3 regions of the Streptomyces sp. NPDC090499 genome follow, and region 1 is predicted to be linked to each of the others. Evidence: predicted binding sites of a transcription regulator. Region 1 holds the regulator's gene; each other region holds the start of a gene.
The links. The regulator HspR, encoded in region 1, represses chaperone genes until heat shock. The targets are predictions, from matches to a motif close to TTGAGNNNNNNNNNCTCAA.
Positions count from the first base shown of each region.

Region 2: the regulator HspR is predicted to act here: its motif matches at 3,199-3,217, upstream of lon (endopeptidase La).
Region 3: the regulator HspR is predicted to act here: its motif matches at 2,841-2,859, upstream of dnaK (molecular chaperone DnaK).

Region 1 is NZ_JBIVXP010000004.1:576,247-586,719, forward strand. Features, by position in the region: gene ACIQVL_RS18265 ((Fe-S)-binding protein) at 1-1,622, opposite strand, end outside; gene ACIQVL_RS18270 (MraY family glycosyltransferase) at 1,851-2,870, shown strand; gene dnaK (molecular chaperone DnaK) at 2,965-4,800, shown strand; gene grpE (nucleotide exchange factor GrpE) at 4,797-5,453, shown strand; gene dnaJ (molecular chaperone DnaJ) at 5,490-6,668, shown strand; gene ACIQVL_RS18290 (heat shock protein transcriptional repressor HspR) at 6,674-7,120, shown strand; gene ACIQVL_RS18295 (hypothetical protein) at 7,316-9,079, shown strand; gene ACIQVL_RS18300 (sugar ABC transporter substrate-binding protein) at 9,328-10,437, shown strand.
Region 2 is NZ_JBIVXP010000012.1:46,299-56,771, reverse strand. Features, by position in the region: gene ACIQVL_RS35110 (rhomboid-like protein) at 1-493, shown strand, start outside; gene ACIQVL_RS35105 (sulfatase) at 498-1,988, opposite strand; gene ACIQVL_RS35100 (GNAT family N-acetyltransferase) at 2,264-3,067, opposite strand; gene lon (endopeptidase La) at 3,240-5,660, shown strand; gene ACIQVL_RS35090 (lysozyme) at 5,835-6,650, opposite strand; gene ACIQVL_RS35085 (MarR family winged helix-turn-helix transcriptional regulator) at 6,928-7,419, shown strand; gene ACIQVL_RS35080 (protein phosphatase 2C domain-containing protein) at 7,570-8,358, opposite strand; gene ACIQVL_RS35075 (nitrate- and nitrite sensing domain-containing protein) at 8,755-10,473, shown strand, end outside.
Region 3 is NZ_JBIVXP010000002.1:75,892-86,364, reverse strand. Features, by position in the region: gene ACIQVL_RS08725 (ATP-binding protein) at 1-478, shown strand, start outside; gene ACIQVL_RS08720 (hypothetical protein) at 475-2,274, shown strand; gene ACIQVL_RS08715 (OsmC family protein) at 2,342-2,767, shown strand; gene dnaK (molecular chaperone DnaK) at 2,908-4,755, shown strand; gene narI (respiratory nitrate reductase subunit gamma) at 4,832-5,554, opposite strand; gene narJ (nitrate reductase molybdenum cofactor assembly chaperone) at 5,551-6,045, opposite strand; gene narH (nitrate reductase subunit beta) at 6,045-7,649, opposite strand; gene ACIQVL_RS08690 (nitrate reductase subunit alpha) at 7,649-10,473, opposite strand, start outside.

The DNA.
Region 1 (10,473 bases):
ACGTTCTCCATGCCGAGTTCCTGGAACAGGGGCTCGTTGCCGAGGCGGCGGGCGGAGTCGCCGGTGCACTTCTCGTCGCCGCCCATGATCGCGAACTTGACGCCCGCGATGTGCAGCAGCTCGGCGAAGGCCTTCGTGGTCTTCTTGGCGCGGTCCTCCAGGGAGCCCGCGCAGCCGACCCAGTACAGGTACTCGACCTCGGTGAGGTCCTCGATGTCCTGGCCGACGACCGGGACCTCGAAGTCGACCTCCTTGAGCCACTCCAGGCGCTGCTTCTTCGCCAGGCCCCAGGGGTTGCCCTTCTTCTCCAGGTTCTTGAGCATCGTGCCCGCCTCGGACGGGAACGCGGACTCGATCATCACCTGGTAGCGGCGCATGTCGACGATGTGGTCGACGTGCTCGATGTCCACCGGGCACTGCTCGACGCAGGCGCCGCAGGTGGTGCAGGACCACAGCACGTCCGGGTCGATGACGCCGTTCTCCTCGGCGGTGCCGATCAGCGGCCGCTCGGCCTCGGCGAGAGCCGCCGCGGGGACCCCGGCGAGCTGCTCCTCGGAACCCTTCTCCTCGCCCTCGGCGGTCTTGCCGCCGCCCGCGAGCAGGTAGGGCGCCTTGGCGTGCGCGTTGTCCCGCAGCGACATGATCAGCAGCTTCGGGGAGAGCGGCTTGCCGGTGTTCCAGGCCGGGCACTGCGACTGGCAGCGACCGCACTCGGTGCAGGTCGAGAAGTCGAGGAGGCCCTTCCAGGAGAACTGCTCGACCTGGGAGACGCCGAAGACGTCGTCCTCGCCCGGGTCGGTGAAGTCGATCGGCTTGCCGCCCGAGGTCATCGGCAGCAGCGCGCCCAGCGAGGTCTCACCGGTCGCGTTCCGCTTGAACCAGATGTTCGGGAAGGCGAGGAAGCGGTGCCAGGCGACGCCCATGTCGGTCTTGAGGGCGACCACGATCATCCAGATGAAGGAGGTCGCGATCTTCAGGCCGGCGAAGAAGTAGGTGAGGTTCTGGAGCGTGGAGACGTCCATGCCCCGGAACCAGGAGACCACCGGGTACGAGATGAAGAACGACGCCTCGTAGGAGTCCACGTGGTGCTGGGCGCCCTCCAGGGCGTGCAGCGTGAAGATGCAGACGCCGACGATCAGGATGACCGTCTCGACGAAGTACGCCTGGCCGAAGTTGGAGCCGGCGAAGCGGGACTTGCGGCCCGGCCGGTTCGGCTTGCTCAGCTGGCGGATGACGATCAGCACGAGGATGCCGAGGACCGTCATGGTGCCGATGAACTCGACGAACATGTTGTACGGCGCCCAGTCGCCGATGACCGGCAGGATCCAGTCGGCCTGGAACAGCTGGCCGACGGCGTTGACGATCGTCAGCAGCAGGGAGAAGAAGCCGACCGCGACGAACCAGTGCGCCACGCCCACGATGCCCCAGCGGTTCATCCGGGTGTGGCCGAGGAACTCCCTGACCACCGTGACGGTCCGCTGGACGGGCTCGTCGGTGCGGGTACCGGCGGGCACGTTCTGGCCGAGCCGCATGAAGTTGTAGATCTGCAGGACGGCGCGGGCGAACAACGCCACGCCAACCACGATCAGAACCAGCGACACGATGATCGCGGCGAGTTGCATGGGGGCTCCTCGGGCCTGCGAGGGGTGGTCTCTTCGGGTCTCTTCGCAGAGGGTTCCCGAAATTACTAAGCGGTAACTTATCCAGTCGGTTCGAGACTACCCGCATCTTTACCCGCACTGTAGCCAGGTGCGGGGTGATCTGGATCGCTGAGGTCTGCCTGGGCGGTACGCCCCAACCCGATCGTGTTATTCGTACATAATTGTTACATTTAGGTCTAATTTGGACCCGTGCTCTACGGGATCGCCGCCGCCACCACCGCCTTCCTGCTCGCCGCCTTCCTCGCCGCGCTGATCCGCCCGTGTGCCCTGCGGCTCGGGCTCGTCGACCGGCGGCGGGCCCGGCGGGTGCCCGCGCTGGGCGGCCTCGCCGTGGTCGGCGCCACCTGTCTGGTCGCGTTCGCCGGCGACTGGACCGGTGTCGCCCCGCTCGGCACCGGCGTCGGGGAGCTGGTGGCCGCCGGGGGCGCCGTGGCGCTGCTCGGGGTGGTCGCCGACGTGTGGCGGCTCAAGACGCGGTTCCTGCTGTTCGGTACGGCGGTGGCGGCCGCGTGCGTGGTGCCGTACGGCGAGTTCGGGATCGTCGGCGGGGTGCTCGGGGCGGCCTGGATCGCCTTCGTCGCCGTCGCCTTCAAGGGGCTCGACCACGCGGACGGGCTGGCCGGGACCGTCGGGGTGGTGACCGCCTTCGGGGTGGGGGCCTGCGCCGCCGCCGAGGTGATGGACGGTCTCTCCGTACTGCTGAGCGTGCTCGCGGCCGCGCTCACCGGGTTCCTGCTGCACAACTGGGCGCCCGCGCGGATCGCCCTCGGCGCCACCGGCTCGCTGTTCACCGGGTTCGTGCTGGCCGCGGCCGCGCTGGTGACCCGGTCCGGCTACGACCCCGCGGCCAGCGCGGGTGTGCTGTTCGCGCTCACGGCCGTGGCGAGCGGTGACGTCCTGCTCGTCGTGCTGTCGCGGCTGCTCGCCGGACGCCCGGTGCTGCGGCGCGGGCCCGACCATCTCGCGCACCGGCTGCGGCGCCTCGGGCTCACCTCGCAGCGGGCGACCGTCGTCCTCGGTGCCGCGTCCTTCGCCGGGGTGCTCGTCGCGGTGCTCGTGCACGGCGGCTGGGTCGGCCGCACCGGAGCCACCTGCGTCGCATGCGTCACCTTCAGCATCGTGCTGCTACTCCTTCGGGTTCCGGTGTACGGGCCAAGGAACGCCGTATCGACGCAGGTCAGCGGGCACTTGCGTGTAAGGAACGGATAAGACTTGAGCCGGTTGGACTCAGGTCTGTTGACCCCGGGCGCGGCTTGATGCACACTTGAGTCCGTTCCACTCAAGTCAGCTGGAGGAAATCACCATGGCACGTGCGGTCGGCATCGACCTGGGCACGACTAACTCCGTCGTCAGCGTTCTTGAAGGCGGCGAGCCCACCGTCATCACCAACGCCGAGGGTGCCCGGACCACGCCGTCCGTCGTCGCCTTCGCGAAGAACGGCGAAGTCCTCGTCGGCGAGGTCGCCAAGCGTCAGGCGGTCACCAACGTCGACCGGACCATCCGGTCCGTGAAGCGGCACATGGGCACCGACTGGAAGATCCAGCTGGACGGGAAGGACTTCAACCCCCAGCAGATCTCCGCGTTCATCCTGCAGAAGCTCAAGCGGGACGCCGAGGCCTACCTGGGCGAGAAGGTGACCGACGCGGTCATCACCGTCCCGGCCTACTTCAACGACTCCGAGCGCCAGGCGACGAAGGAGGCCGGCGAGATCGCGGGCCTGAACGTCCTGCGCATCGTCAACGAGCCGACCGCCGCCGCGCTGGCGTACGGCCTCGACAAGGACGACCAGACGATCCTCGTCTTCGACCTCGGTGGCGGCACCTTCGACGTGTCCCTCCTGGAGATCGGTGACGGCGTCGTCGAGGTGAAGGCTACCAACGGCGACAACCACCTCGGTGGTGACGACTGGGACCAGCGCGTCGTCGACTACCTGGTCAAGCAGTTCGCGGCCGGCCACGGCGTGGACCTCGGCAAGGACAAGATGGCCCTGCAGCGCCTCCGCGAGGCCGCCGAGAAGGCCAAGATCGAGCTGTCCTCCTCCACCGAGACCTCGATCAACCTGCCCTACATCACCGCCTCCGCCGAGGGCCCCCTGCACCTCGACGAGAAGCTCACCCGCGCCCAGTTCCAGCAGCTGACCGCGGACCTGCTGGAGCGCTGCAAGACCCCGTTCCACAACGTCATCAAGGACGCCGGCATCAACCTCGGCGAGATCGACCACGTCGTTCTCGTCGGCGGCTCCACCCGCATGCCCGCCGTCGCCGAGCTCGTCAAGGAGCTGACCGGCGGCAAGGACGCCAACAAGGGCGTCAACCCGGACGAGGTCGTCGCCATCGGCGCCGCGCTCCAGGCCGGTGTCCTCAAGGGCGAGGTCAAGGACGTCCTGCTCCTCGACGTCACCCCGCTGTCCCTCGGTATCGAGACCAAGGGCGGCATCATGACCAAGCTCATCGAGCGGAACACGACGATCCCGACCAAGCGGTCCGAGATCTTCACCACCGCCGAGGACAACCAGCCCTCCGTGCAGATCCAGGTCTACCAGGGCGAGCGCGAGATCGCGGCGTACAACAAGAAGCTCGGCATGTTCGAGCTGACCGGTCTGCCGCCGGCCCCGCGCGGTGTCCCGCAGATCGAGGTCGCCTTCGACATCGACGCCAACGGCATCATGCACGTGACCGCGAAGGACCTGGGCACGGGCAAGGAGCAGAAGATGACCGTCACCGGCGGCTCCTCGCTGCCGAAGGACGAGGTCGACCGGATGCGCCAGGAGGCCGAGCAGTACGCGGAGGAGGACCACCGCCGCCGCGAGGCCGCCGAGACCCGCAACCAGGGCGAGCAGCTCGTCTACCAGACCGAGAAGTTCCTCAAGGACAACGAGGACAAGGTCCCGGGCGAGATCAAGACCGAGGTCGAGGCCTCCCTGGAGGAGCTCAAGGAGACCCTCAAGGGCGAGGACACCGCCGAGATCCGCACCGCCACCGAGAAGGTCGCGGCCGTCTCCCAGAAGCTGGGCCAGGCCATGTACGCCGACGCCCAGGCCTCGCAGGCCGCCGCCGGCGGTGCCCCCGCCGGTGACGCCGCCGACGACGTGGTGGACGCCGAGATCGTCGACGACGAGCGCAAGGACGGTGCCGCGTGACGGAGGAGACCCCGGGCTTCGAGGAGAAGCCCGACGTCCCCTCCGGCGCCACCCCCGAAGACGCCGGGCCGAAGGCCGCTCCCGCACAGGGGGCGGCCCCGGCCGGGGACTCAAGCGCACAGCTGGCCGGTCTGACCGCGCAGCTGGACCAGGTACGCACCGCGCTCGGCGAGCGCACCGCGGACCTCCAGCGCCTCCAGGCCGAGTACCAGAACTACCGCCGCCGGGTGGAGCGCGACCGGATCACGGTCCGGGAGATCGCCATCGCGAACCTCCTGACCGAACTCCTGCCCGTGCTCGACGACATCGGCCGGGCCCGGGAACACGGCGAACTGGTCGGCGGTTTCAAGTCGGTGGCCGAGTCGCTGGAGACGGTCGCGGCGAAGATGGGCCTGCAGCAGTTCGGCAAGGAGGGCGAGCCCTTCGACCCGACGATCCACGAGGCGCTGATGCACAGCTACGCGCCGGACGTCACCGAGACGACGTGCGTGGCCATCCTGCAGCCCGGGTATCGCATCGGCGAGCGCACCATCCGCCCCGCGCGGGTGGCGGTCGCCGAACCGCAGCCGGGAGCGACCGCGGTGAAGGCCGACGGGACCGAAGAGGCCCCGGCGGCCGGTGACGACAAGGACAACGGCCCTGAGGAGGGCTGAAGTCGTAGGTAACACGTGGAAGGAGGGGCGTCGGGGATGAGCACCAAGGACTTCATCGAGAAGGACTACTACAAGGTCCTCGGCGTCCCCAAGGACGCCACCGAAGCCGAGATCAAGAAGGCGTACCGCAAGCTCGCCCGCGAGTTCCACCCGGACGCCAACAAGGGCAACGCCAAGGCCGAGGAGCGCTTCAAGGAGATCTCCGAGGCGAACGACATACTCGGCGACCCCAAGAAGCGCAAGGAGTACGACGAGGCCCGCGCCCTCTTCGGCAACGGCGGCTTCCGCCCCGGGCCGGGCGCGGGCGGAGGCAACTTCAACTTCGACCTGGGCGACCTCTTCGGGGGCAACGCCCAGGGCGGGGGCGGCTTCGGCGGGGGCGGCGGCGGCTTCAGTGACGTCCTGGGGGGCCTGTTCAACCGGGGCGGCGGCACGGCCGGCCGTACCCAGCCCAGGCGCGGCCAGGACATCGAGTCCGAGGTCACGCTCAGCTTCACGGAGGCCATCGAGGGCGCCACGGTCCCGCTGCGGATGTCCTCGCAGGCACCCTGCAAGGCCTGTTCGGGCACCGGCGACGCGAACGGCACGCCCAGAGTGTGCCCGACCTGCGTCGGCACCGGCCAGGTGGCGCGGGGCTCCGGCGGCGGCTTCTCGCTGACCGACCCCTGCCCCGACTGCAAGGGCCGCGGCCTGATCGCGGAGAACCCCTGCCCCGACTGCAAGGGCAGCGGCCGCGCCAAGTCCTCGCGCACCATGCAGGTCCGCATCCCCGCCGGGGTGACCGACGGCCAGCGCATCCGCCTGCGCGGCAAGGGCGCACCGGGCGAACGCGGCGGCCCCGCGGGCGACCTGTACGTCATGGTGCACGTGGACACCCACCCGGTGTTCGGCCGCAAGGACGACAACCTCACGGTGACCGTCCCGGTGACCTTCACCGAGGCGGCGCTCGGCGGCGAGGTCAGGGTCCCGACCCTGGGCGGACCGCCGGTCACCCTGAAGCTGCCCCCGGGCACGCCCAACGGCCGCACCATGCGCGCCCGGGGCAAGGGCGCGGTCCGCAAGGACGGCACCCGCGGCGACCTGTTGGTCACCGTCGAGGTGAGTGTCCCGAAGGACCTGTCGGGGAATGCTCGGGACGCACTGGAGGCGTATCGCGAGGCGACCGCGGGCGAGGACCCGCGCGCCGAGTTGTTCGAGGCCGCGAAGGGAGCATGACAGAGATGGACGGCCGTCGACGTAATCCGTATGAACTGACCGAGGAGACCCCGGTCTACGTCATCTCGGTGGCGGCCCAGCTCTCCGGACTGCACCCGCAGACGCTGCGCCAGTACGACCGGCTCGGCCTGGTCTCCCCGGACCGCACGGCCGGGCGCGGCCGCCGCTACTCGGCCCGTGACATCGAACTGCTCCGCCAGGTGCAGGCGCTGTCCCAGGACGAGGGCATCAACCTGGCCGGCATCAAGCGCATCATCGAACTGGAGAACCAGGTCATGGCGCTCCAGCAGCGCGTCGCCGAACTCCAGGCGGCCGTCGACGGCGCGGCGGCCGCGATGCAGCAGCGCGAGGCCGCCGTCCACGCCTCCTACCGCCGAGACCTGGTCCCGTACCAGGAGGTCCAGCAGACCAGCGCGCTGGTGGTGTGGCGGCCGAAGAAGGCCAAGGACTGACCGCGACACGCGTACGAGAGGGGCCCGGAGGTTCACCGACCTCCGGGCCTTTCGGCGTCGTTCGGACGGTGAAGAGCGCCATCGTGTCGCCCATAAGGGTGAACGGGGGGGATTGTCAGGATTCCTGAGCTCTTGGAACGCATGATCGGCGGTGGCCGCTGAGTTCGCAGTGATCCAGAGGGGGAGAGGTCGACGGTGGCAGGCAAGCGCGGGAGGAAGCGTGCATTGCGTGTGCTGGCGACTCCGTTCACGGTTGCCGCGCCGTCAGGGACGCGGATCAGAGATCGGCTGCGTCCGGATCCCGCCGATGAGAAGGTGCTCCGCCTGCTGGGCAGGCACCTTGGTCACCATCAACGGGCCGACCTGGTCGAGCGCATCAGGCTTGGGCAGGTCAAGGCGAAGGACACCAAGCGGGCAGAGCGGAAGAAGAAACTCACTGCGGTCTCCTCGTCCCGTTGGGCCGGGGCAATGACTCGTGTCTCGGAGGATCAGTACCAGCTGTCGATTCGCTGCCTGAACGACGAGCGGGTCGGACTGCGCCGATCCATCCGCATCATCACCCGGCGCCTGGCCGCTCCCTGCGGCAAGCGGTCGAAGGACGGTGTCCGCGGTTACGCCGACCGGAATGAACGCGTTCAGAAGCAGCATCGCGTGCAGGCGCTCAAGGCCCGGCTCGCCGTCGTGGAGCAGAAGATCGCCTCGGGGTGCCCTTCGGTTGTCGTCGGTGGTAGGCGCCTCCTAAAGCTGCGGCACAACCTCGCCGATGCCCGGCTGACCGAGGCCCAGTGGCGCGAGCGGTGGGAGGGCGTGAGGCTGTTCCTGACTGCGGATGGCGAGTCCGGCGCCTCGTACGGCAACTACACCATCACGGTTGATCCGTCCTGTGGCTCGGTGACGATCGTGCTGCCTGAGCCGCTGAGACACTTGTCCAATGCGCCTCGGGGTCGCTACCAGCTGACTGGCACGGTGCGGTTCTCGCACCGTCGCGAGGAATGGCTGGACCGCGTCACCGCACATCGGGCCGTGCGCTACGACATTGCCTGCGACCCGGCAAGCGGCCGTTGGTACCTGGACGCAAGTTGGTCGGCCGACTTCACCGTGTTGCCCACTCCGGAGGAGCTCAAGACGCGAAGCGCGCGGCTGCTGGGCGTCGATCTGAACGCCGACCACCTCGCCGCCTGCGTGCTCGATGTGCACGGCAACCCGATCGGCGATCCGGTCACCATCCCGCTCGACCTGACGGGTCCCACCAGCACCCGGGACGGACGGCTGCGCGCCGCGATCAGCGACCTGATCGAGCTCGCCCGCAAGCACGGCTGCGTCGGGATGGCCATCGAGAACTTGGGATTCGCCGACGCTCGTGCCACCGGGCGGGAGTCCATGGGCAAGGGCAGACGCGGCAGACACTTCCGCCATACGGTGGCAGGAATCCCCACTGCCCGCTTCCGGGAACGGCTGCGCGGTATGGCCAACCACCGGGGCCTGGTGGTCGTAGCGGTCGACCCCGCCTACACCAGCCGCTGGGGCGGGCAGCACTGGACCAGGCCGTTGCAGCGGCAGTCGAAGAAGATCACGGTCACCCGGCATCATGCAGCTGGAGTGGCCATCGGCAGGCGCGCCCTTGGGTATGGGATTCGGCGTCGGCCAGGTGTGACCCCCGCTCACCGGAGGATGAGTGTGGGGAGAGCTACCGGCCAGGCCGTGTCCACACCAAGAGCGTGCGGAACCGCGAGCCCACCCAGGACGGCAGGCACGCCCGAGCCAGGCGGCAAGACCCGACCGTGCCGAGGTGACCAACTCGCGCTGTTCCCCGACCTCGAAGACCGTTCGCGAGGTCACCCGGACCAGGGGTCCGGAGCACGGCGAGTTGGCCATCACGGTCCAGCAACGCCAGGAGCGGTTCATTCGATCCTCTGGTCGCGTCGTACAAGTGAGTACGACCGGGATGGCCGTTCCTGATGTCGACTCGCGAGGAATGGACTTGGTTGTACTGATCTTTGCCTCCCGATGAACTCCCTTTGGATGGAGGGTCCGTAAAGAGTGTTTGGAGGGGGTTCCGCTCCTCCTTCACAGGTGCAGCGGAGCGTGGTGTTGCGCACTCGTTAAGTGATTCCGCTTGACGCCGGGTGTTGCGTACGCGTTGTCTTTTCAGACATCTGGGTCGCAAAGCAGCCCACGTCCGGAACGCACCTGAAGTGAGCCCCCGTATGCGTCGTATAGCCATGTTTGTGGCCGCGTCCACGATGACCCTTTCGCTTGCCGGCTGCGGCGCGCTCAACGCGACAGGATCGTCGACGTCCGCGACCCCGACGAAGGGCAACGACATCACGGTGGGTGTGCTCATGCCGGACAAGATCAACACCCGGTACACCAACTTCGACTACCCGATCATGAAGTCGAAGATCGCCGAGCTCACCAACAACCAGGGCAAGGTGGACTACCAGAACGCCGCCTCGTCAGCCGCCACCCAGGCGACGCAGATGCAGCAGATGATCGACGACAAGGTCGACGTGATCATCCTGGACTCCGTCGACGCGCACGCCATCGCGAGCGCGGTGAAGAAGGCCAAGGCCGCGGGCATCCCGGTCATCGCCTACGACCGCCTCGCCGAGGGCCCCATCGACGCCTACGTCTCCTTCGACAACGAACTGGTGGGCGAGGTCCAGGCCCGCACCCTCCTGGAGGCGCTCGGCTCGAACGTCGACACCTCCGACAAGGTCGTCATGATCAACGGCTCGCCGACCGACCCCAACGCCAAGCAGTTCAAGACGGGCGCCCTGTCCGAGCTGAACGGCAAGGTGACGACCGCGGGCTACTCGTACGACACCAAGGACTGGAACCCGGACATCGCCGAGCAGGAGGTCACCAAGGCCGTCGGCCTGCTCGGCAAGGACAACATCGCCGCCGTCTACTCCGCCAACGACGCGATGGCGGGCGGTGTCGTCAAGGCCCTCAAGGCGGCGGGCGTGACCGACATGCCGCCGATCACCGGCCAGGACGCGGACCTCGACGCCATCCAGCGGATCCTCGCCGGCGAGCAGTACATGACGGTCTACAAGCCGTACCCCGACGAGGCCGAGGCCGCCGCCCAGATGGCCGTCTACAAGGTGCAGGGCAAGGACATCCAGTTCGACGCGCTCACCCAGGACACCGTCGACAGCCCGACCAACAAGGACATCCCGTCCCAGCTGGTGCAGGTCAGCGCCGTGACCAAGAGCAAGATCAAGGACACCGTCGTCGCGGACGGCATCTACAAGATCTCGCAGATCTGCACGGCCGCGTACAAGTCGGCCTGCGAGGCGGCCGGCCTCAGGTAGGCCCTGCCCAAGGGCGGCGGGCGGGGAGGCACCCCG
Region 2 (10,473 bases), on a different contig from region 1:
GCTGCGCACCCCGGTCTTCGTCCTGCTGGCCAGCGCGCTGTGGATCGCGGGCGGGCTGCTGTCGCCGTACGCGCTGGCCTTCGTGCTCGTCCTGACCGCGCTGGAGCGGCGGATAGGCGGTGCCCGCGCGATCCTCGTCTTCCTGGCGGGCCATGTCCTCGCCACCCTCGCGACCGAGGTCCCGGTCGGCCTCGCCGTCCTGGCCGGCCACCTTCCCGACACCTCGCTGCACCGCCTCGACTACGGCATCAGCTTCGGCGTGGCCGCCAGCATCGGCGCGCTCTCCGGCCTCCTCGCCCCCTGGCTGCGCTGGCCGCTGCTCGCCCTGGTCGGCTACAGCCTCGTCACCGACCTCATCGCCTTCCAGGACCCGATGACCAACTGGGGCCACCTGATCTCGCTGGCCATCGGCACCGGGCTCTGGCCGGTGGTACGGCGCTGGCGGCGGGAGCGGGTGCAGGCCCTGGCCGGCGCCGTCCCCGTGGCCCCCTGAGCGCTCACCCGCGCCGCGCCGCCGCCAGCCGCGCCGCCGACTCCGGTATCCCGAGTGCCGCTTCCTGCCCGGCCGTGGCGCCGTGCAGGCGGTTGGTGAGCTGGTAGGGGTCGGCGGCCAGGTCGTAGAACTCGCGGAAGACGACCGCGCCGTCGCCCTGGGTGGGCCGGCCCTGGCGGTCGAGGCGGACGCGGTAGTACTCCGTGTACTGCGTGGACCTGCCGACGTGGGTGGCCCAGGTGTGGATCGGCTCCTGGTCCTGCCGGTTCCACCACCACTCGGCGAGCAGCCGGTCGCGGTCGTTGCGGGTGTCGAGGAGCGAGTGGCCGTCGTGCGGGGTGTCCGGGGTGATGCCGGCCGCGTTCAGGAGGGTCGGCGCGATGTCGACATGGCCGGTGAGCCGGTCGTCGACGGTGCCCTCGCCCAGCCCCCGCGCGGGCCAGGACAGCCAGAACGGCACCTCCAGGCTCGGCCGGTACGGCACCGACTTGCGCAGCCAGCCGTGGTCCGCCCAGCACAGCCCGTGGTCGCTGGTGAAGAGCACGAGCGTGTTCTCCAGCTGCCCCAGCGCACGCAGCTCGTCCCGGAAGTCCCGCATCGCGTCGTCCACCGACAGCAGGGTGCGCAACTGGCGCCCGCGCAGCGCCTTCCCCTGGTCGTAGGTGTGCTTCGCCTGCCGCAGGAACGGCGGCTTGTCGCTCTTGTCGCCCTCGAACACGGAGGGCCGGCCGGGCCACTCCGGCACGCGCGCGTGCGCGTACCTGCGCTCCGGGATGTTGAGCTCGTGCGCGCTGCGGGTCGCGACGTACGCGAACCAGGGCCGGGTGTCGGTGCGCGACCTGTCGATGAAGGCGAGGGCGCGGTCCCTGATGACGTGGGTGTTGTAGCCGGGGATGTTCCGGACCGTGCCGTTGTCGTTGTAGTGGCCGTCGTGGTACGCCACCGGTTCCTGGAGGAGCCACTCGTCGAAGTGCGGCGGGTTGTCGCCGGTGTGCCAGTAGTTGAGGTACTTGCCGAACAGACCGGTGCGGTAGCCGGCCTCGTGCAACTGGCGCTGCATGGTCGTGTGCTGGTCGAGGTGGTACGGGTGGACGGTGTCCAGGACGCCGTGGTGGTGCGCGTACCGCCCCGACATGATCGAGGCCCGGGAGGGTGCGCAGAGCGGGGTGTTGGCATGCGCCCGCGCGAAGGTGACGCCCTGCCCGCCCAGCCAGTCGGCGGTACGGCGGACCGCCCAGTCCGTCTCCCCGGGCTGGTCGTCGGTGAGGACGAGCAGGATGTTCGGGCGCGGGTCGGTGCGGGGGAGGGGGGAGGCCGGGGGGCGGCTTGCGGCGGGTGCCGCGGGGGCGGTGCGGGCGGGAGCGGGCGTGCCGGCGCCGTCGTCGCCGACGGCGCGCAGGGCCAACGGGACGGCGGCGCCGGCCGCGACGACGGCTGCGCCGGTCAGCACGGCACGCCGTGCCGGCCGCTCGGCCGCCGGCTGTTTCTCGTCCATGTGTCCCCCGGGCCCCGTCGTGTGCGGCCATTCGCTGTGCGTCCGCCGGCAGTTTCAGGTCTTTACCTGTGAGTTGTGTTGCGGTGGTGTGGCGACGGCCGGTCTCTTTTCCCGCCGCAAGGGTGCTCAGCCTCGACGGCGTTGTCCGGCGGTGCCGGACGGGCGGGGCGATGCGCCGTTGTGTACGGCGGTCGGTTGCCGGGCGCGGCGGTGTCGTGGCTGCTCGCGCAGTTCCTTCCCCAGCGCCCCTGGCGGGGCGCTGATGTGGGCGGCGGTCAGGTGGCCGGGGTCCAGATGTACGGCGTGGTGGTCGTGAGCGCTGTGAAGCCCAGGCGCTTGAGGATCGGGGCGCTGTCGGACGAGGCCTCCACGAGGAGGTAGGGGGCGTTGCGGGCGGCCGCTCGGGTCGCCCGCAGGGCGACCAGCGCGCGGTAGATGCCCTTGCCGCGCCACTCGGCCAGGGTGGAGCCGCCCAGCAGTACGGCGAAGTCCGATCCGTGGCGGAAGGCCACCCAGGCCGCCGAGACGACCTCTCCGGCGGCCTCGGCGACGTAGATCTCGTAGTCGTCGGGGGTGACCGCGAGCCGGCCCCTCAGATAGTCGGCGACCCACGCCATGTCCTGACCCCACACCGTGGTCTCCAGCGCGGCGATCCGGTCCAGGTCCGCGTCCGCGGTGACCCGGCGCAGGGTCACGCCCGGGGGCAGGGCGGGTGCGGCCACGGCCAGGTCCTCGACCAGGGCGGCCACGACCGTCTCCCGCGGCTCGGGTACAAAGCCCGCCGCGCGCAGCCGGTCGGGGAGGTCCGCCGGGTCGTCGTGCCCGCGCGTCTTCCACTCCACCGCCTCGCCGCGCGCCGCGAAGAAGTCCCGCTGCCGGGCGATCAGCGCGTCCAGTCCGGCGCCGCGCACACCGCCCCAGTCGCGCGGCCCGGTCACGAAGCCGCGGTGCTGGCCCACCACCCGGAGGGCGGGGCCGTCGTGCTCGTAGCTGACCCCGGGCGCGGGGACGGGCTGGACGGCGCGCATCTGGGCGTCGTAGGCGGCCAGCAGGGCCGCGGTGAGGTCGGTGTCGGTCATCGGCCGACCGTACGGGGAATGAGCCAGCGCCGAGCAACTGTTTTTACCGGGGCGGAACCGTGTTCGGCCAGGTCAGCACACGATCGCTCAGAGCGAACATATGTATGGGAACATTTCTGGGCTCGCAAACATTGAGTCGGCATAACTCAAGTTGACTGCCGAAGGGGAGATCATGGCTTCGACGTCCGCATCACTCACCCTCCCTGTGCTGCCTCTCGACGGCGAGGTCGTGCTGCCCGGGATGGTGGTCCCGCTGGACCTGAAGGACCCTGATGTACGCGCCGCCGTGGAGGCCGCGCAGGCCGCCGCTCGCACCGAGCCCGGCAAGCCCAGGGTGCTGCTGGTGCCGCGGGTGGACGGGACCTACCCGAGCACCGGTGTGCTCGGCACCGTGGAGCAGGTCGGCCGCCTGGCCGACGGCGACCCGGGCGCGCTGATCCGCGGCCGCTACCGGGTGCGCATCGGCGCCGGTACCACCGGCCCGGGTGCCGCCCTGTGGGTGGAGGGCACCCGCATCGACGAGAACGTCCCGGACCCGGTGCCCGGTCATGTCACCGAACTGGTCAAGGAGTACAAGGCCCTCGCCACCGCCTGGCTGCGCAAGCGTGGCGCCTGGCAGGTCGTGGACCGGGTGCAGGCCATCGACGACGTCTCCCAGCTCGCCGACAACTCCGGTTACTCGCCCTTCCTGACCACCGAGCAGAAGATCGAGCTCCTGGAGACCGTCGACGCGGTCGCCCGCCTGAAGCTGGCCACCCAGCAGCTGCGCGACCACCTCGCCGAGCAGGACGTGGCGGAGACCATCGCCAAGGACGTCCAGGAGGGCGTCGACAAGCAGCAGCGCGAGTTCCTGCTCCGCCGCCAGCTGGAGGCGGTCCGCAAGGAACTGCGCGAGCTGAACGGCGACGCCGCCAAGGACGGCGAGGAGTCCGACGACTACCGCGCCCGCGTGGAGGCCGCCGACCTGCCGGAGAAGGTCCGCGAGGCCGCCCTCAAGGAGGTCGACAAGCTGGAGCGGTCCAGCGACCAGTCGCCCGAGGGCTCGTGGATCCGCACCTGGCTGGACACCGTCCTCGAACTGCCGTGGAACGAGCGGACCGAGGACCAGTACGACATCCAGGGCGCCAAGGCGGTCCTGGACGCCGAGCACGCCGGCCTGGAGGACGTGAAGGAGCGGATCACCGAGTACCTGGCGGTGCGCAAGCGCCGCAGCGACCGGGGGCTCGGGGTCATCGGCGGCCGCCGTGGCGGTGCCGTGCTGGCGCTCGTCGGCCCGCCCGGTGTCGGCAAGACCAGCCTGGGTGAGTCCGTCGCCCACGCGATGGGGCGCAAGTTCGTCCGCGTCGCCCTCGGCGGCGTCCGGGACGAGGCCGAGATCCGCGGCCACCGCCGTACGTACGTCGGCGCGCTGCCCGGCCGGATCGTGCGGGCGATCAAGGAGGCCGGTTCGATGAACCCGGTCGTCCTGCTCGACGAGATCGACAAGGTGGGCTCCGACTACCGCGGCGACCCGGCCGCGGCCCTGCTCGAAGTCCTCGACCCGGCGCAGAACCACACCTTCCGCGACCACTACCTGGAAGTCGAACTCGACCTGTCCGACGTCGTCTTCCTCGCCACCGCCAACGTCCTGGAGGCGATCCCGGAGGCCCTGCTCGACCGCATGGAGCTGGTCCGCCTGGACGGCTACACCGAGGACGAGAAGGTCGTCATCGCCCGTGACCACCTGCTCCCGCGCCAGCTGGAGCGGGCCGGCATCGACAAGGACGAGGTCGTCCTCGACGAGAGCGCGCTGCGCAAGCTCGCCGGCGAGTACACCCGCGAGGCGGGTGTCCGCACCCTGGAGCGGTCGATCGCCCGGCTGCTCCGCAAGGTCGCGGCCCAGCACGAACTCGGGCAGCGCGAGCTGCCGTTCACGATCCGGGACGAGGACCTGCGGGCCCTGATCGGCCGGCCGCACCACGTGCCCGAGTCCGCCCAGGACCCGGCCGAGCGCCGCACCGCGGTCCCGGGCGTGGCGACCGGCCTCGCGGTTACCGGCGCCGGTGGCGACGTCCTCTTCGTCGAGGCGTCCCTCGCCGACCCGGAGACGGGCGCGGCGGGTCTGACCCTCACCGGTCAGCTGGGCGACGTGATGAAGGAGAGCGCGCAGATCGCCCTGTCCTTCCTGCGCTCGCACGGCGCCGAACTGGAGCTCCCGGTCGGCGACCTGAAGGACCGGGGTGTGCACATCCACTTCCCGGCGGGCGCGGTCCCGAAGGACGGCCCGAGCGCCGGCGTCACGATGACGACGGCCCTCGCGTCGCTGCTCTCCGGGCGGCTGGTCCGTACGGACGTGGCGATGACCGGCGAGGTCTCGCTGACCGGCCGGGTGCTGCCCATCGGCGGTGTGAAGCAGAAGCTGCTCGCCGCCCAGCGCGCCGGGGTGACGACCGTCATCATCCCGAAGCGCAACGAGGCCGACCTGGACGACGTCCCGGCCGAGGTGCTGGACAAGCTCGACGTCCACGCCGTGACCGACGTCCGACAGGTCCTGGAGCTGGCGCTCGCGCCCGCCGTGAACGGGGCGGCGCCGGAGGTTCCGGTAGCGGCGTGACGGACGCTGCCGGATGCAGAAGAGGGCCCGGGTCCCCGCGAGGGGGCCCGGGCCTTCGCCCGGTGCCGGCCGGGTGAAGTCGGCTGCGCATCCGCGCCCCGTAAGGGGCGTGGGCAACTACGCGACCAGCCCCCACCGGCCCGCGGCGAACGAACCGCGCAACCGGGGCAGCGCTCAGCCGTTGGCCAGTGCCACCACCCGGTCAACGGCCCCGTTGAACTTGTCGTGGTCCCCGACCGTCGGTCCGGTCGACGTGTACTGCCACATCGTGTGCGTCGACCAGCCGGCCGGCAGCGTGCCCACCTCCGAGGCGTAGCGGGCGATCCACAGCGGGTTGGCGGAGCCGAAACCGCTGTAGTTGCCGGTGCAGTCGGTCCACCAGCTGGTCGCCGTGTAGACGACCGCGGCGCGGCCGGTGCGGGCCTTGTACCGGTTCAGGAAGTCGGTGATCCAGGTGACCATCCCGCTCTTGGACTTGCCGTAGCAGGATGCGCCGTACGGGTTCCACTCGATGTCCAGGACGCCGGGAAGGGTCCGGCCGTCCTTGGACCAGCCGCCGCCGTGGTCGACGAAGTAGTCGGCCTGGGCGGCGCCGCCCGCGGTGTCCGGGGTCGCGAAGTGGTAGGCGCCGCGGATCATGCCCACGTCGTAGGAGCCGTTGTACTGCTTGGCGAAGTAGGGGTTCGTGTAGTACGTGCCTTCCGTCGCCTTGGAGTACGCCCATCTGACCCCGCTGCCCAGCAGGGTCGACCAGGAGACGTCGCCCTGGTAGCTGGCGACGTCGACGCCTTCGGTCTGGGTGGCGAGGTCGGTCTTGGGCGTGCCGCTGCGGCCGTCGTGGGCCAGGACGCCCATGCCCATGTACGCCGAGCCGCGGGCCGGGACGGCCGGGCCGGACGCGTCGGCGTGGGCGGGGACCGGGGCGAGTGCCGCGAACAGCAGCGCCAGCAGGCCGGTGAGGAGTGTGGGGGCGGGTCTGTGCACGGGCATGACGTGCCTCCGTGGGGTGAGGTGGGGTCCCAGATATGCCAGAGGCGGTCGGTCCGAGCGGCGCGACACGACGCAGTGTCACACGGCACGACGCCACCGAATGGCGTGGGCATGCCAGTAATTGCCTGGGTTCAGACGCTACGCACGGGACGGACCCCGGGGGAAGGGGGTCCGGAGGCTGCCGTTGGTCTACGCCTGCGGAATACTTGGCGAGCTGCGGCGACGACGGGGTTTGACGGAAACTTTCAGGACTGCGAAACCGATCAGGGGTGCTGACGTGCACGAGGACGAAAAGGGCGACGAACGGCCCGCCGCCACCGGGTTGCCGCCGAGCGGCGCGGACCAGGAGTTCCTGGCCCTGGAACGCGAGTTGACGGTGCTGCTGCGCCGCGCACGGGCCAGCCAGGGCGAGATGGCCCGGGAGGTCCACCCCGACCTGGAGTCCGCCGCGTACGGGCTGCTCGTGCGGCTCGACGAGTGCGGCGGCCAGCGTGCCACCGAACTGGCCGCCTATGTCGGCGTCGGCAAGGCCACCATGTCCCGTCAGCTGCGTGCCCTGGAGGAGCTCGGCCTGATCGCCCGGGAGCCCGACCCGGCCGACGGGCGGGCCTGGCTGGTCGCCCTCACCGACGAGGGCCGGCGCCGGGTCGGCACGGTCCGCGAGGCCCGCCGGGGCCGCTACGTCCGCCAGCTCGCCCACTGGGACCGCACGGAGGTCGCGGAACTGGCCCGGTTGCTGAGCCAGTTGAACGGCGTCATGGAGAAGTAGCAGCCCCCGCCCCGCGGGGTCGCCGCCGAGCCTCCACCGGACCGCCCGCCCGGGGGTCGCCGCCGAGCCTCCACCGGACCGCCCCCCGGGGTCGCCGCCGAGCCTCGATCGGACTGCCCGCCCGGGGCCGGCGGAGGTCCACCGGGGGCCTCACAGTTCGACGTACACCACCGTCGCGTCGTCGTGCGTCTTGCTCCGCCGCAGGAACGCCCGCTCCTCCCGGTCGGCCGCCTCCAGCTCCCGCACCCGGCCGACCAGCGCCCGCGCGCCCTCCTTGCGGACGACGTCCAGGAGGGCCGTCCAGTCGCCCTCTCGGAACTTCTCCGTCCAGCGGGTCGCCCCGTCCGTGAGGGCGGCCAGCGCGCGCACCTCGGCGCGGGGCACGGTGCCGGCGACCGCGCGGGCGGCCACCGAGGGGTCGGCGGCGGCCGTGAAGAAGCCGCCCTCCTTGTTGCGGACCGTGGCGTCGGCGATCGCGTCCGAGGCCAGCGAGGCGCGCGGCACCCGGTCGAGCCGGTCGTCCAGCACCGGGGTGACCGTGCCGTCGGGCGACCTCAGGAGCAGCGCCGAGTCGGACAGGACCAGGAACTCCACGGTCTCCGCGGACCAGCGGCTCAGCACGACCGTCGCCTGAGGGGTGCGCGGGTGAGAAAGGTCACAGGTGTCACCATGTGCGACGGCCGTGCGGGCGATCGCCTGTTCGAGGATCTCCCGCAGAGTCAGATCTCCTCGCGAAACGGTCAGTTCGGTCAGCGCACCGCCCAGGCGCGCGGTGAACCAGTGGACGGAATGCAGACACCCGGTGCCGTCCCGCGGCGGGGTGACCCCGTCCAGGACGATCACGCAACCCCCCTGCCCCGAGGCGGGAAGTCCGACACCGGCGAAGTCCTCGTTGGGGCGGTCGGGAGCGCCGGGTTCCGAAACGACTTCAGTACGCATTCGGCCAGTCTGCACGACCCCTCCACAGGCTTCACCAAAGGCTGGCAACCACCCCGGAATTGATGCTGTCCCGCAGGTCAGCCGCCTGTTTTGGGCTGGAATGGCGCACTCCGGGAAGCTGCGGTGGCGAATCCTGCCAAAGCCTGCCGTCCGCGTCCAACCGGCCAGCCGGAAAAGGGCCCCGCACGGTCCTCCGGAACTTGCCCGCCAACTCCCCTCCGATGTTCACTCCTTCGGGTGGCGGGTCGGGTGATGAGAGACCACTGCCCACCGGCGCTGGGAGGGTCGGGGACCGTACAGGACGGGTGCACGCACCACTTGGCACCGGAATGCCGGGGATCATGACGGGGTGCCACCCAGCCCCTTGGGTACACGAGTTCAGGAATGCGAGCACCGGTGCAGAAGACGCGGCCTCGGCGCACAGGCAAGAAGACGGCCTCCGAAACGGGCGCCGCGGCCCCCGTCGGCACCGGCCGCCCCAAGCACGTCCGCACCCGGCTGATCGTGGCCGTGGCGGTGGTCGCCGCGGCGATCGCGGGCGCCGGAGCGCCCGCCCTGCTCACCGCCTCCGGGCAGCTGAGCGACTCCCAGGACCTGGTGACCCTGTCCGGCCGCACCCAGGACGCGCTGGCCCTCGCCAACTCGCTCGCCGACGAGCGTGACGAGGTCACCTCCTACATCGCGGCCGGCCGCGCCAAGTCCAAGGCGCCCTCCGAGGACCGCGGCGCCCGCGTCGACCGCCAGGTCGAGGACCTGCGCGCGGACACCGACGCCCCCGGCTGGCTGCGCACCGACCTCGACGGCATCGCCGCCGTCCGCCGCTCCGCCCTCACCGGCAAGAGCACCGCCCTCGAAGCGCACCAGGCGTACTCGGCGACCATCACGGAGCTGCACCGGCTCGCCGAGCAGCTGGCCGAGCAGATGCCCCCCAGGGCCGGCTCCGGCGCCTACGCGCTCGCCGAACTCGACACCGCCGTCCAGCAGTCCGCCGCGGCCAGGGGCCTCCTGCTGGCGGCCCTGAACATCCCCAGCACCACCCAGACCACGATCAGCCCGCTCACCGGTCTGCCGGTCACCAGCACCACCACCTCCGGCGCCGACAGGAAGCAGCGCGACGCGCTCACCGCCGCCGCCCAGCAGGCCAGGCTGCGCGCCGACGCGGCCCTCGCAGACTTCCGCGACACCGCGCCCAAGGCGGCGGTCGACTCGTACGACACCACGGTCACCGGCGGTGACGTCAACGACGCGGACAAGTACCTGGCCGCCCTCACCGACCAGCCGGCCTTCTCCGACGCCGACCTCAACACCGGCACCAAGAAGCTGGACGCGGCGCTGTCCGCCCGGGTCGACCTGATGCGGGGCGTGGAGTCGGCCCTCTACGACCACCGCACCAAGGACCTCGCGGCGCTCCGCGACGACGACGTCAACGCGCTGGAGATCCGGGTGGCGGTGGTCGGCGCCCTGATGCTGGTCGCCGTCGGCGTCGCGACGGCCATGGCGCGCTCCCTCACCCGCCCCCTCTCCGTGCTCCGCCGGGGCTCGGCCCGCCTCGCCGGTGCCGAGGACCCGCGCACCGAGGACCCGATCGCCTTCACCGGCCGCAACGACGAGTTCGCCCAGGTCGTCCGTTCCGTCAACGCCCTGCACGCGCACGCCGCCGAGCTCTACGAGCGCATCGCCACCCTGGAGACCGACCGCAAGCACCTGGTCGGCCAGCGCCAGAAGATGGCCGACGCCCGCGAGGAGCTGCGCGCCGAGGTCACCGACGCGGCCGGCCAGCTGGAGCGGCTGCGCACCAGCATCGGCGGCACGTTCGTCAACCTCGCGCTGCGCACGCTCGGCCTGGTGGAGCGCCAGCTCGCCGTGATCGAGACCCTGGAGGAGCGCGAACAGGACCCCGACCGCCTGTCGACCCTCTTCAAGCTCGACCACTTCGCCACGGTCATGCGCCGCCACAGCGAGAACCTCCTGGTCCTCGCCGGCACCGAACACGTCCAGCAGCACGCGGGCCCGATCCCGCTGGTGGACGTCGTCCGGGCGGCGGTCAGCGAGATCGAGCGCTACGAGCGGGTCCGGATCGCCGCGCTGCCCCCGCACGCGCACGTGGCCGGGTTC
Region 3 (10,473 bases), on a different contig from region 1:
GCCGTTCTCCACCCCGCGCTCCTGGCACATGCTCTCCGACGCCCTGCACTCCTTCGGACGCGACCTGGACGAGGCGACGCTGAAGGTGCTGGCGCACGGCACGCTGACCCCCGCCCACGCCACCGCCTTCTGCGGATACGTCAAGATCGTGCGCAGCCGGTTCGGGATCGAGGCCATCCTGAAGGGCGACGCGGGCTGGCCGCCGCGGACCGAGGACCGCGACCTGCTCTACTACCTCGCCGAGTCGTTCCGTGGGCGGCTGGTCAAGGAACTGCCCGTCGACAAGGAGCACATGTCGGCGAACGGCAGGCAGACCGCCTACCGGGCCAAGTCGCTGCTCGTACAGCTCGCCGAGATCTCCGTCGAGGTCGCCCAGACCGTCATCGCCTCCGACGCCGACGGCAATCCGGTGCTGCCCGCCTGGTTCCTGATCGAGGCCGCCCGGGACATGCCCCGGCTGGTGGAGGCCCGGCGATGAGCCGGGCGCCCGCCGCCCGCAAGAAGCAGGACCCGGCCGCCGAGAACTTCGCGGCCGGCGTCGAACTCCTCCGCGCCAACCCCGCCCTGCGGGCCGTGGAGTTCACGATCTGCCGGCACGAGAAGTGCGAACTCGGGCCCCGGGACGGGCTGGTACGGGCCGACTCCGACGGAGTCCTGCACGCGCACGCCACCCGGCGGGCCGAACCCGCCGAGTGGGCCTGGGCGTTGGCGCACTGCACCATCCATCTCGGCTTCGGCCACCTCCCGGCCGCCACCGGGCCGCGCGATCAGCCCGACCGCTACGACCTCGCCGCCCGCTGCACCGTCGTCAACCGCTTCCTGGAGACCTTCCCGATCGGCGAGGCCCCCGACCACCTGCCCGCCTCCTACCCGGAGGGCGACGAGGAGCGGCTCGCCGCCGGCTGGCGCCGGACCGGCGGCATCCCGGCCGCCTACGAGCGCGGCGGGACGAACGGCGGCGAGCCCGACCAGCTCCTCCTCTCCTGGAGCAAGTGGGCCGGTCAGGTCCCCGACTGGCAGATCGGGTTCGCGCACGCGCTGACCCGCACCATGTCCCGGGCGATGGACCTGGCCGGCGGCCGCCGCACCTCCATGTCGGGGCCGCCGACCCCGCAGCGCCCCTGGGAGCGGGCGCTGAGCTGGTTCGTCTCCTCCTACCCGCTGCTCGGCGGCATCGCGGCCGGCATCACACTGGTCGCCGACGCCGAACTGGCCCGCGCCCACGACATCGCCGTCGCCGCGGTCAACCCCGAGGCCGGCGAGATCTACGTCAACCCGCTGCGGACCATGCACGAGGAGGAGTGGCGGTTCGTCCTCGCCCACGAGATGCTGCACGCCGCCCTGCGCCACGGCGACCGCCTCGGCGCCCGCGACCACTACCTCTTCAACATCGCCTGCGACTACGTCATCAACGGCTGGCTGGTCGAGATGCACGTCGGCACCATGCCCGAAGGGCTGCTGTACGACCCGGAGTTGACGGGGCTGTCGGCCGAGGAGGTGTACGACCGGATCGCCGTCGACCTGCGGAGGATGCGACGCCTGGCCACGCTGCGCGGCAAGGGCCGCGGTGACGTGCTCGGCGCACCGCTCGGGCCGCCCGGCGCCTACGTCGACCTCGACGAGTTCTACCGGCGCGGACTGTGCCAGGGACTCGACCTGCACCAGACCCAGGACCGGGGCCTGCTGCCCGGCGGCCTGGTCGAGGAGATCCGCGCGCTCAGCCATCCGCCGCTGCCCTGGGACGCCCGGCTCGCCCGCTGGTTCGACGAGTACGTGCCGCGCCCGGAGGCGGTACGGTCCTACGCCCGCCCCTCGCGCCGGCAGTCGTCCACCCCGGACATCCCCCGTGCCGGCCGGTACTTCCCGCCCGAGGAGGTCGCCCGGTGCACCTTCGGCGTGGTCCTCGACACCTCCGGCTCCATGGACCGCACCCTGCTCGGCAAGGCCCTCGGCGCGATCGCCTCCTACGCCGAGGCCCGTGACGTACCGGCCGCGCGCGTCGTCTTCTGCGACGCGGCCCCGCACGACGCCGGCTATCTCCCGACCACCGAGATCGCCGGCCGGGTCCGCGTGCACGGCCGCGGCGGCACCGTCCTGCAGCCTGGCGTCGACCTGCTCCAGCGCGCCGACGACTTCCCGCCCGCCGCGCCGGTCCTGGTGATCACCGACGGCTGGTGCGACGTCCTGCGGGTCCGCCGCGAACACGCCTATCTGATCCCGGACGGACGTCGCCTGCCGTTCACTCCCCGTGGGCCGGTCTTCCGGGTGCGGTGAGCCCTGATGTGATCGGATGGGGGCGAGCGAACCGGTTCATTCGCCTTCATCGCCGAAAGGAACAACCGTGGCTACCACGCGCACCGCACACACCGTCTGGGAAGGCAGCCTCACCGAGGGCAACGGTGTCATCACCTTCGACTCCTCCGGTATCGGCGAGCAGCCCGTCACGTGGGCCTCGCGCTCCCAGGAGGCGAACGGCAAGACCAGCCCGGAGGAGCTGATCGCGGCCGCCCACTCCAGCTGCTTCTCCATGGCGCTGTCGCACGCCCTGACCGGTGCCGGCACCCCGCCCACCAAGCTGGTCACCAACGCCGACGTCACCTTCCAGCCGGGTACCGGCATCACCGGCATCCACCTGACCGTCGAGGGCACCGTCCCCGGCCTGGACGCGGACGGCTTCACCGCCGCCGCCGAGGACGCCAAGAAGAACTGCCCGGTCAGCCAGGCCCTGACCGGCACCACCATCACCCTGGACGCGAAGCTCGCCTGATCGCCGTACCTGCTGCGATGCCGCGCCCCTTCCTCCGGGGGGCGCGGCATCGTCGTTCACGGGGTACCCGGCATTGACAACGGCTCGCTCAAGTTTTGTGCTGGAGTCGGGGAAGCGCCCTGGGCGGAGAGGGGACGGACATGGCACGTGCGGTCGGTATCGACCTCGGTACGACGAACTCGGTGGTGGCCCTGCTGGAGGGCGGTGAGCCCACCGTCGTCGCCAACGCCGAGGGGGCGCGCACCACCCCGTCGGTCGTGGCCTTCGCGAAGAACGGCGATGTACTGGTCGGCGAGGTCGCCAAGCGGCAGGCGGTGACCAACGTGGACCGCACCGCGCGCTCGGTCAAGCGGCACATGGGCGACGCGGCCTGGCGGTTCCCGGAGAGCGGGAGTGTCGACGGCACCCGCTTCCGGGCCCAGGAGCTGTCGGCGCGGGTGCTGCAGAAGCTCAAGCGGGACACCGAGGCCTACCTCGGAGAGGACGTCACCGACGCGGTGATCACCGTACCCGCGTACTTCGACGACGCCCAGCGGCAGGCCACCAAGGAGGCCGGGGAGATCGCCGGCCTGAAGGTGCTGCGGATCATCAACGAGCCGACGGCCGCCGCGCTCGCCTACGGCCTCGACCGGGGCGAGGAGCAGACCGTCCTCGTCTTCGACCTCGGGGGCGGCACCTTCGACGTGTCGCTCCTGGAGATCGGCGACGGGGTGATCGAGGTCAAGGCCACCAACGGCGACACGCATCTGGGCGGCGACGACTGGGACCAGCGGGTCGTCGAGCATCTCGTGAAGCGGTTCAAGGGGCAGTACGGCGTCGATCTCGGCAACGACAAGATGGCGGTGCAGCGGCTGCGCGAGGGCGCCGAGAAGGCGAAGATCGAGCTGTCGTCGTCGACGGAGACCTCGGTCAACCTGCCGTACGTCACCGCCTCCGCGGACGGGCCGCTGCACCTGGAGGAGAAGCTGACCCGGGCCCAGTTCCAGGAGCTCACGGCCGACCTGCTGGACCGCTGCAAGAAACCCTTCCACCAGGCCGTCAAGGACGCGGGCGTGCAGGTGTCGGCGATCGACCACGTCATCCTGGTCGGCGGTTCCACCCGGATGCCCGCCGTCACCGACCTGGTCCGCGAACTCACCGGCAAGGACCCGCACAAGGGCGTCAACCCGGACGAGGTGGTCGCGGTCGGCGCGGCCCTCCAGGCGGGCGTCATCCGCGGCGACGTGAAGGACGTGCTGCTGCTCGACGTCACCCCGCTGTCCCTGGGCATCGAGACCAAGGGCGGCATCATGACCAAGCTCATCGAGCGCAACACCACCATCCCGACCCGGCGTTCGGAGATCTTCACGACCGCGGCCGACAACCAGCCCTCGGTGGGCATCCAGGTGTACCAGGGGGAGCGGGAGATCGCCGCGTACAACAAGAAGCTCGGCGTCTTCGACCTCACCGGCCTGCCGCCCGCACCGCGCGGGGTGCCGCAGATCGAGGTGGCCTTCGACATCGACGCGAACGGGATCATGCACGTCTCCGCGAAGGACCTGGCGACCGGCCGCGAGCAGAAGATGACCGTGACCGGCGGCTCCGCGCTCCCCAAGGACGACATCGACCGGATGATGCGGGAGGCCGAGCAGTACGCCGAGGAGGACCGCAGGCGCCGCGAGGCCGCGGAGACGCGGAACCAGGCCGAGCAACTCGTCTACCAGACGGAGAAGTTCCTGCGGGAGAACGAGGAGCGGGTGCCGGTCGGTACCAAGGCCGACGTGGAGGCGGCGATCACCGAGCTGAAGGCGCTGCTGGAGCGGGACGCCGACACCGGGGAGCTGCGGCAGGGGGTGGAGAAACTGGCGAGCGTGAGCCAGCAGATGGGGCAGGCCATGTATGCGGCGGCCTCCGGCGGTTCGGCCGAGGAACAGCGGGCGCCCCAGGCCGAGGAGGAGGGTGTGGTGGACGCCGAGATCGTGGACGACGAGAAGGGTGCGGCCGGGTGAGGCACCGCAGGGTTCCGCCGTCGTGGCTGATCGCCGTTGCGGCGGAAAGAGGAATGGCTGCGGGCGGGGCGGGAGATCAGTTGCGAGTGGTCTCCCAGCCTCTGCGTTCCGGGCGGGGGCCCAGCTGCCGGGGGTCCCTTGAGCGGTACACCAGGTACGGGCGGAACAGGTACTGCACCGGCGCGCTGAACATGTGGACCAGGCGGGTGTAGGGGACCAGGGCGATGAGGAGCATGCCGACGACCGCGTGGACCTGGTAGAGGACCGGGACGTCCGCCATGAGTGCGGTGTCCGGGCGGAGGGTGAAGAGGCTGCGGGCCCAGGGGGCGATCGTGGCGCGGTAGTCGTAGCCGTCGCCGGAGCCGTGGCTCAGCTTCGCCGTCATGCCCAGCACGATCGCGGCGACCAGGACCAGGTACATGACCTTGTCGTTCGTCGTCGTGGCGCGCAGGACGGGGGCCCGGGTGCGGCGGCGGTACACGAGGAGGGCCAGGCCGGCCACCGTGAGGACGCCCGCGAGCGTGCCGCCGTAGAGGGAGAACTGGTGGTACGTGTGCTCGCCGACCCCGAGCGACCGGGTCCAGGAGGCCGGGACGAACAGGCCGACGAGGTGGCCGGCCAGGACGAACAGGATGCCGTAGTGGAAGACGGGGGAGGCGATGTCCAGCAGCCGCGACTCGTAGACCTGGGAGGAGCGGCTGGTCCAGCCGTACTTGTCGTAGCGGTAGCGCCAGACGAGGCCGGTGGCGAGGAGGGCGAGGGCGACGTAGGGAACGGCGCCCCACAGGAGGGTGGTCATGGGCGTACTCCGCCGGGCGCGGTCGGCAGGGCGGCGCAGACCGCGTCCAGGACGCACGCGTAGGGGGTGCCGAAGTCGGCGAGCCGGCCGCGGAGTTGTGACAGGCAGTCGCGGTGCTCGGTGAGCAGGTCGGTGTTGCCGGTGCGGGCCGTGAACTCCAGGACGGCGGGCAGGAAGTCCGGCAGCTCCTCGCCGGTGAACTCCATGCCGTACGCCTTGTAGATGTCCTGGAACCGGACGAGGGACATGCCCCGGCGCCGGGTGTCGCCGTCCCGCCACCAGCTGAGGTAGAGGCTGTGCCGGTTCTTGAAGTCGAAGACCTGCACGTAGTGCGCGGCCAGCTCCTGCGGTGGGGTCACCGTCGCGTGGTCGGTGAACTCCCGCAGTTGCGGGGCGGCTTCGCGCAGCAGCGGCAGCCGGGCGACGAAGTCGTCGTCCGGGTAGGTGAGACAGAGCGCCGCCGCCTGGTAGAACACCGCGTCCGAGGGCATCAGTCCTCCTTCGCCTCGTCGGGAGTGTCGGCGGTCTGCCGTCTGCGCAGACCGTGGAAGTTCTGCACCGACACCACAGGGAGCAGTTTCCGCCCCGAGTCCTGGCCGAAGGGGCCGTCGCCGCCCATGCCGGGGCCGCCGTCGAAGTCGAGGCTGCACCCGTCGGGCAGCGCCGACTCCTCCAGGCGGCGGGCGTCGCCGACGGCCGCCGTGGGGATCACGTACCGGTCCTCGTACCTGGCGATCGCCAGCAGCCGGTACATCGCCTCGATCTCCTCCGGCCGCATGCCGACCGCGGAGCCGATCGCCGGGTCCGGGTCCTCGCCCAGGTTGAGCGCCCGCATGTGGGAGCGCATCGCCGCGAGCTTCTCCAGGCAGGCGCGGACCGGGGCGGGGTCGCCCGCGCTGAACAGCTCGGCCAGGTAGGCGAGGGGGATGCGCAGGGTGTCGATCGCGGCGAACAGGTTGTCGGCGTCCTCGCCGTCGTGGCCGGTCTCGGAGAGCGCGTCGACGACGGGGGAGAGCGGCGGGATGTACCAGACCATGGGCAGGGTGCGGTACTCCGGGTGCAGCGGCAGGGCCACCCGGTACCTGCTGATCAGCGCGTGGACGGGGGAGCGGCGGGCCGCCTCCGTCCAGTCGTCCGGGATGCCCGCCGCCGCGCAGGCCAGCCGCACGGCCGGGTCCTCCGGGTCGAGGAAGACGCCCAGCTGGGCCTCGTACAGCGCCTTCTCGTCCTCGGTCTCGGCCGCCGCCGTCACCTTGTCGGCGTCGTAGAGGACGACCCCGAGGTAGCGCAGCCGGCCCACGCAGGTCTCCGAGCAGACCGTCGGCAGGCCGGCCTCGATCCGCGGATAGCACAGGGTGCACTTCTCGGCCTTGCCGGTCGCGTGGTTGAAGTACACCTTCTTGTACGGGCAGCCGGTCACGCACATCCGCCAGCCCCGGCACCGGTCCTGGTCGACCAGCACGATGCCGTCCTCGGTCCGCTTGTACATCGCTCCGGACGGACAGGAGGCCACGCACGACGGGTTGAGGCAGTGCTCGCAGATGCGGGGCAGGTAGAACATGAAGGTCTGCTCGAACTCGAACCGCACCTTGTCCGAGGCGTGCCGGCGGGCGCGCTCGACCATCGGGTCCAGGTCGCCGTGGGCGGGGGCGCCGGCCAGGTCGTCGTCCCAGTTCGCGGACCACTCGATCTTCATGGGCTTGCCGTCGAGCTGGGAGACCGGGCGGGCCACCGGGTAGTCGTCGCCGAGCGGGGTGTCGGTGAGGTTGCGGTACTCGTACGTCCAGGGCTCGTAGTAGTCCTTGATCTCCGGGAGCCTCGGGTTGGCGAAGATCCCGGCGAGCTTGTGCAGCCGGCCGCCCGCCTTCAGCTTCAGGGCGCCGCGCCGGTTCAGCTCCCAGCCGCCGCGCCACCGCTCCTGGTCCTCGTAGCGGCGCGGATAGCCCTGGCCGGGGCGGGTCTCGACGTTGTTGAACCAGACGTACTCCATGCCCCGCCGGTTGGTCCACGCCTGTTTGCAGGTGACCGAACAGGTGTGACAGCCGATGCACTTGTCGAGGTTCATGACCATCGCGATCTGGGCCATCGGGCGCATCAGTACTCGACCTCCTGGGCGCGGCGCCGGATCACCGTCACCTCGTCGCGCTGGCTGCCGGTCGGGCCCAGGTAGTTGAAGGCCCAGGACAGCTGGGCGTAGCCGCCGATCAGGTGCGAGGGCTTGAGGATCAGCCGGGTCAGCGAGTTGTGGATGCCGCCGCGCATGCCGGTGGTCTCCGTCTTCGGGACGGCCACCGTGCGCTCCTGGGCGTGGTGCATGTAGACCGTGCCGGCCGGCATCCGGTGCGAGACGACCGCGCGGGCCACCACCACGCCGTTGCGGTTGACCGCCTCCACCCAGTCGTCGTCCCCGACCCCGATGGCGTCCGCGTCCTCGGGGGACATCCAGATGTTCTGGCCGCCCCGGGAGAGCGCCAGCATGAACAGGTTGTCCTGGTACTCGGAGTGGATCGACCACTTGCTGTGCGGGGTGAGGTAACGGACCGTCACCTCCGGTTGCCCGTCCGGGCCGAGACGTGGTTCGCCGAACAGCTTGTTCATGTCCAGCGGCGGCCGGTAGACGGGCAGCGCCTCGCCGAGTTCGTGGATCCAGTCGTGGTCGAGGAAGAAGTGCTGGCGGCCGGTGAGCGTGTGCCAGGGCTTGAGGTGCTCGGTGTTCAGGGTGAACGCCGTGTACCTGCGGCCACCGGACTCGCTGCCCGACCACTCCGGCGAGGTGATCACCGGGACCGGTGCCGCCTGCGTGTCGGCGTACGTGATCCGCCTGCCCTCGTGCTCGGCGGCCAGGTGGGCCAGCTCCTGCCCGGTGCGCTGCTCCAGGGTGCGGAACCCCTGGGTGGCGAGGCGGCCGTTGGTGGTGCCGGAGAGCGCGAGGACGGCGTCGGCCGCCTTCACCGCCGTGTCGAGGGCGGGCCGGCCCTGGTATCCGGTGCCGTTCAACTGCCGCAGACGCGCGACCTCTTGGTCCGGCTTGAGGGTGATCCCCTTCACGGGCAGGCCCAGTTGCTCCACCAGTGGGCCGAGCGCCGAGAACCTGGCGCCGACCGCCGGGTAGTCCCGCTCGACCACGACCAGGTTCGGCATGGTCCGGCCGGGCACCGGCTCGCACTCCCCGCGCTTCCAGTCCCGTACCACCCCGCCGGGCTGGGCGGTCTCGCCCGGGGTGTCGTGCTGGAGCGGGACGGCCACCAGGTCCCTGCGCACCCCGAGATGGCGCACGGCCAGCTCGCTCAGCCGCTCCGCGAGCGCCTTGAAGGTGTCGAAGTCGGTGCGGGCCTGCCAGGGCGGGTCCACGGCCGGGGTGAAGGCGTGCACGTACGGATGCATGTCGGTCGACGACAGGTCGTGCTTCTCGTACCAGGTGGCGGCAGGCAGCACGACGTCCGACAGCAGGGTGGAGGAGGTCTGCCGGAAGTCCAGGGAGAGCAGCAGGTCGAGCTTGCCCTCGGGTGCCTCGTCCCGCCACCGCACGTCCCGGGGCCGCCGGCCCGGGTCCGCCTCCTCGGCCCGCAGGGAGGAGTGCGTGCCGAGGAGGTGCTTGGTGAAGTACTCGGCGCCCTTCGCCGAGGAGCCGAGCAGGTTGGCCCGCCAGAGGGTCAGGACCCGCGGCCAGTTCTCCGGGGCGTCCGGGTCCTCGCAGGCGAACTTCAGGGTGCCCGACCGGAGTTCGGCCACCGCCCTGGCCACGGGGTCGCCGGGCACCTCGCCGAGTGCGAGGGGGTTGCGGTCGAAGGTCGGGTACGACGGCATCCAGCCCGAACGGGCCGACAGCGCCAGGCAGTCGGCGCCGGTCATCCCGGCGAACCTGCCCTCGCCCAGCGGCGACGCCAGGACGTCGGCGCCGAACAGGTCGTAGCGCCACTGGTCCGTGTTGAGGAACCAGTAGGCCGTGCCGATCATCTGGCGCGGCGGCCGGGACCAGTCGTTGGCCGAGGCCAGGCAGGCCCAGCCGGTCACCGGGCGGCACTTCTCCTGGCCGACGTAGTGCGCCCAGCCGCCGCCGTTGCGGCCCTGGCAGCCGGTCAGCTGGAGCAGCGCCAGGAAGGCACGGTAGATGGTCTCGGAGTGGAACCAGTGGTTGGTGCCGGCGCCCATCAGGATCATGCAGCGGCCCTTGGACCGCTCGGCGGTCCGCGCGAACTCCCGCGCGATCTTGATGCACTTGGCGGCCGGGACCGAGGTGTGCCGCTCCTGCCAGGCGGGGGTGCCCGGTGCGTCGGCGTCCTCGTAGTGGGTGGGCCAGCGGCCCGGCAGCCCGTGCCGCCACACGCCGTACTGCGCGAGCAGCAGGTCGTGGACGGTCGTCACCAGCGGGCCGTGCGCGCCGCCGAGGCGGGTCGCCGGCACCCCGCGCCGCAGGACGTCCCCGCTGCCCTGGCCGTGCTCGCCGCCGTCGGTGTCGAAGCGGGGGAGCAGCACCTCGACCCCGGCCGCCACCTCACTCCCGTACAAGGACAACTGCGGTTCGATGTCACCGAGTTCCAGGTTCCAGCGGCCCTTGCCGGAGTCCGTCCAGCGGAAGCCGAGGGAGCCGTTCGGGACCACCGCGCGGCCGGAGACGGCGTCCAGGACGACCGTCTGCCACTCGGCGCCCTCGCCGTCCTGGCCGAGGTCGGCGGCGCGCAGGAACTTGCCCGGCACGTACCCGCCGTCCCGCTCGGTGAGGGTCACCAGGAACGGCAGGTCGGTGAACTTCCGTACGTAGTCCGCGAAGAACGGGGTCTCGCGGTCGACGAAGAACTCCTTGAGGATCACGTGGCCCATCGCGAGGGCCAGCGCGCCGTCGGTGCCCGGGTGCGGGTGCAGCCACTCGTCGGCGAACTTCGCGTTGTCCGCGTAGTCCGGGGAGACCACCACCACCT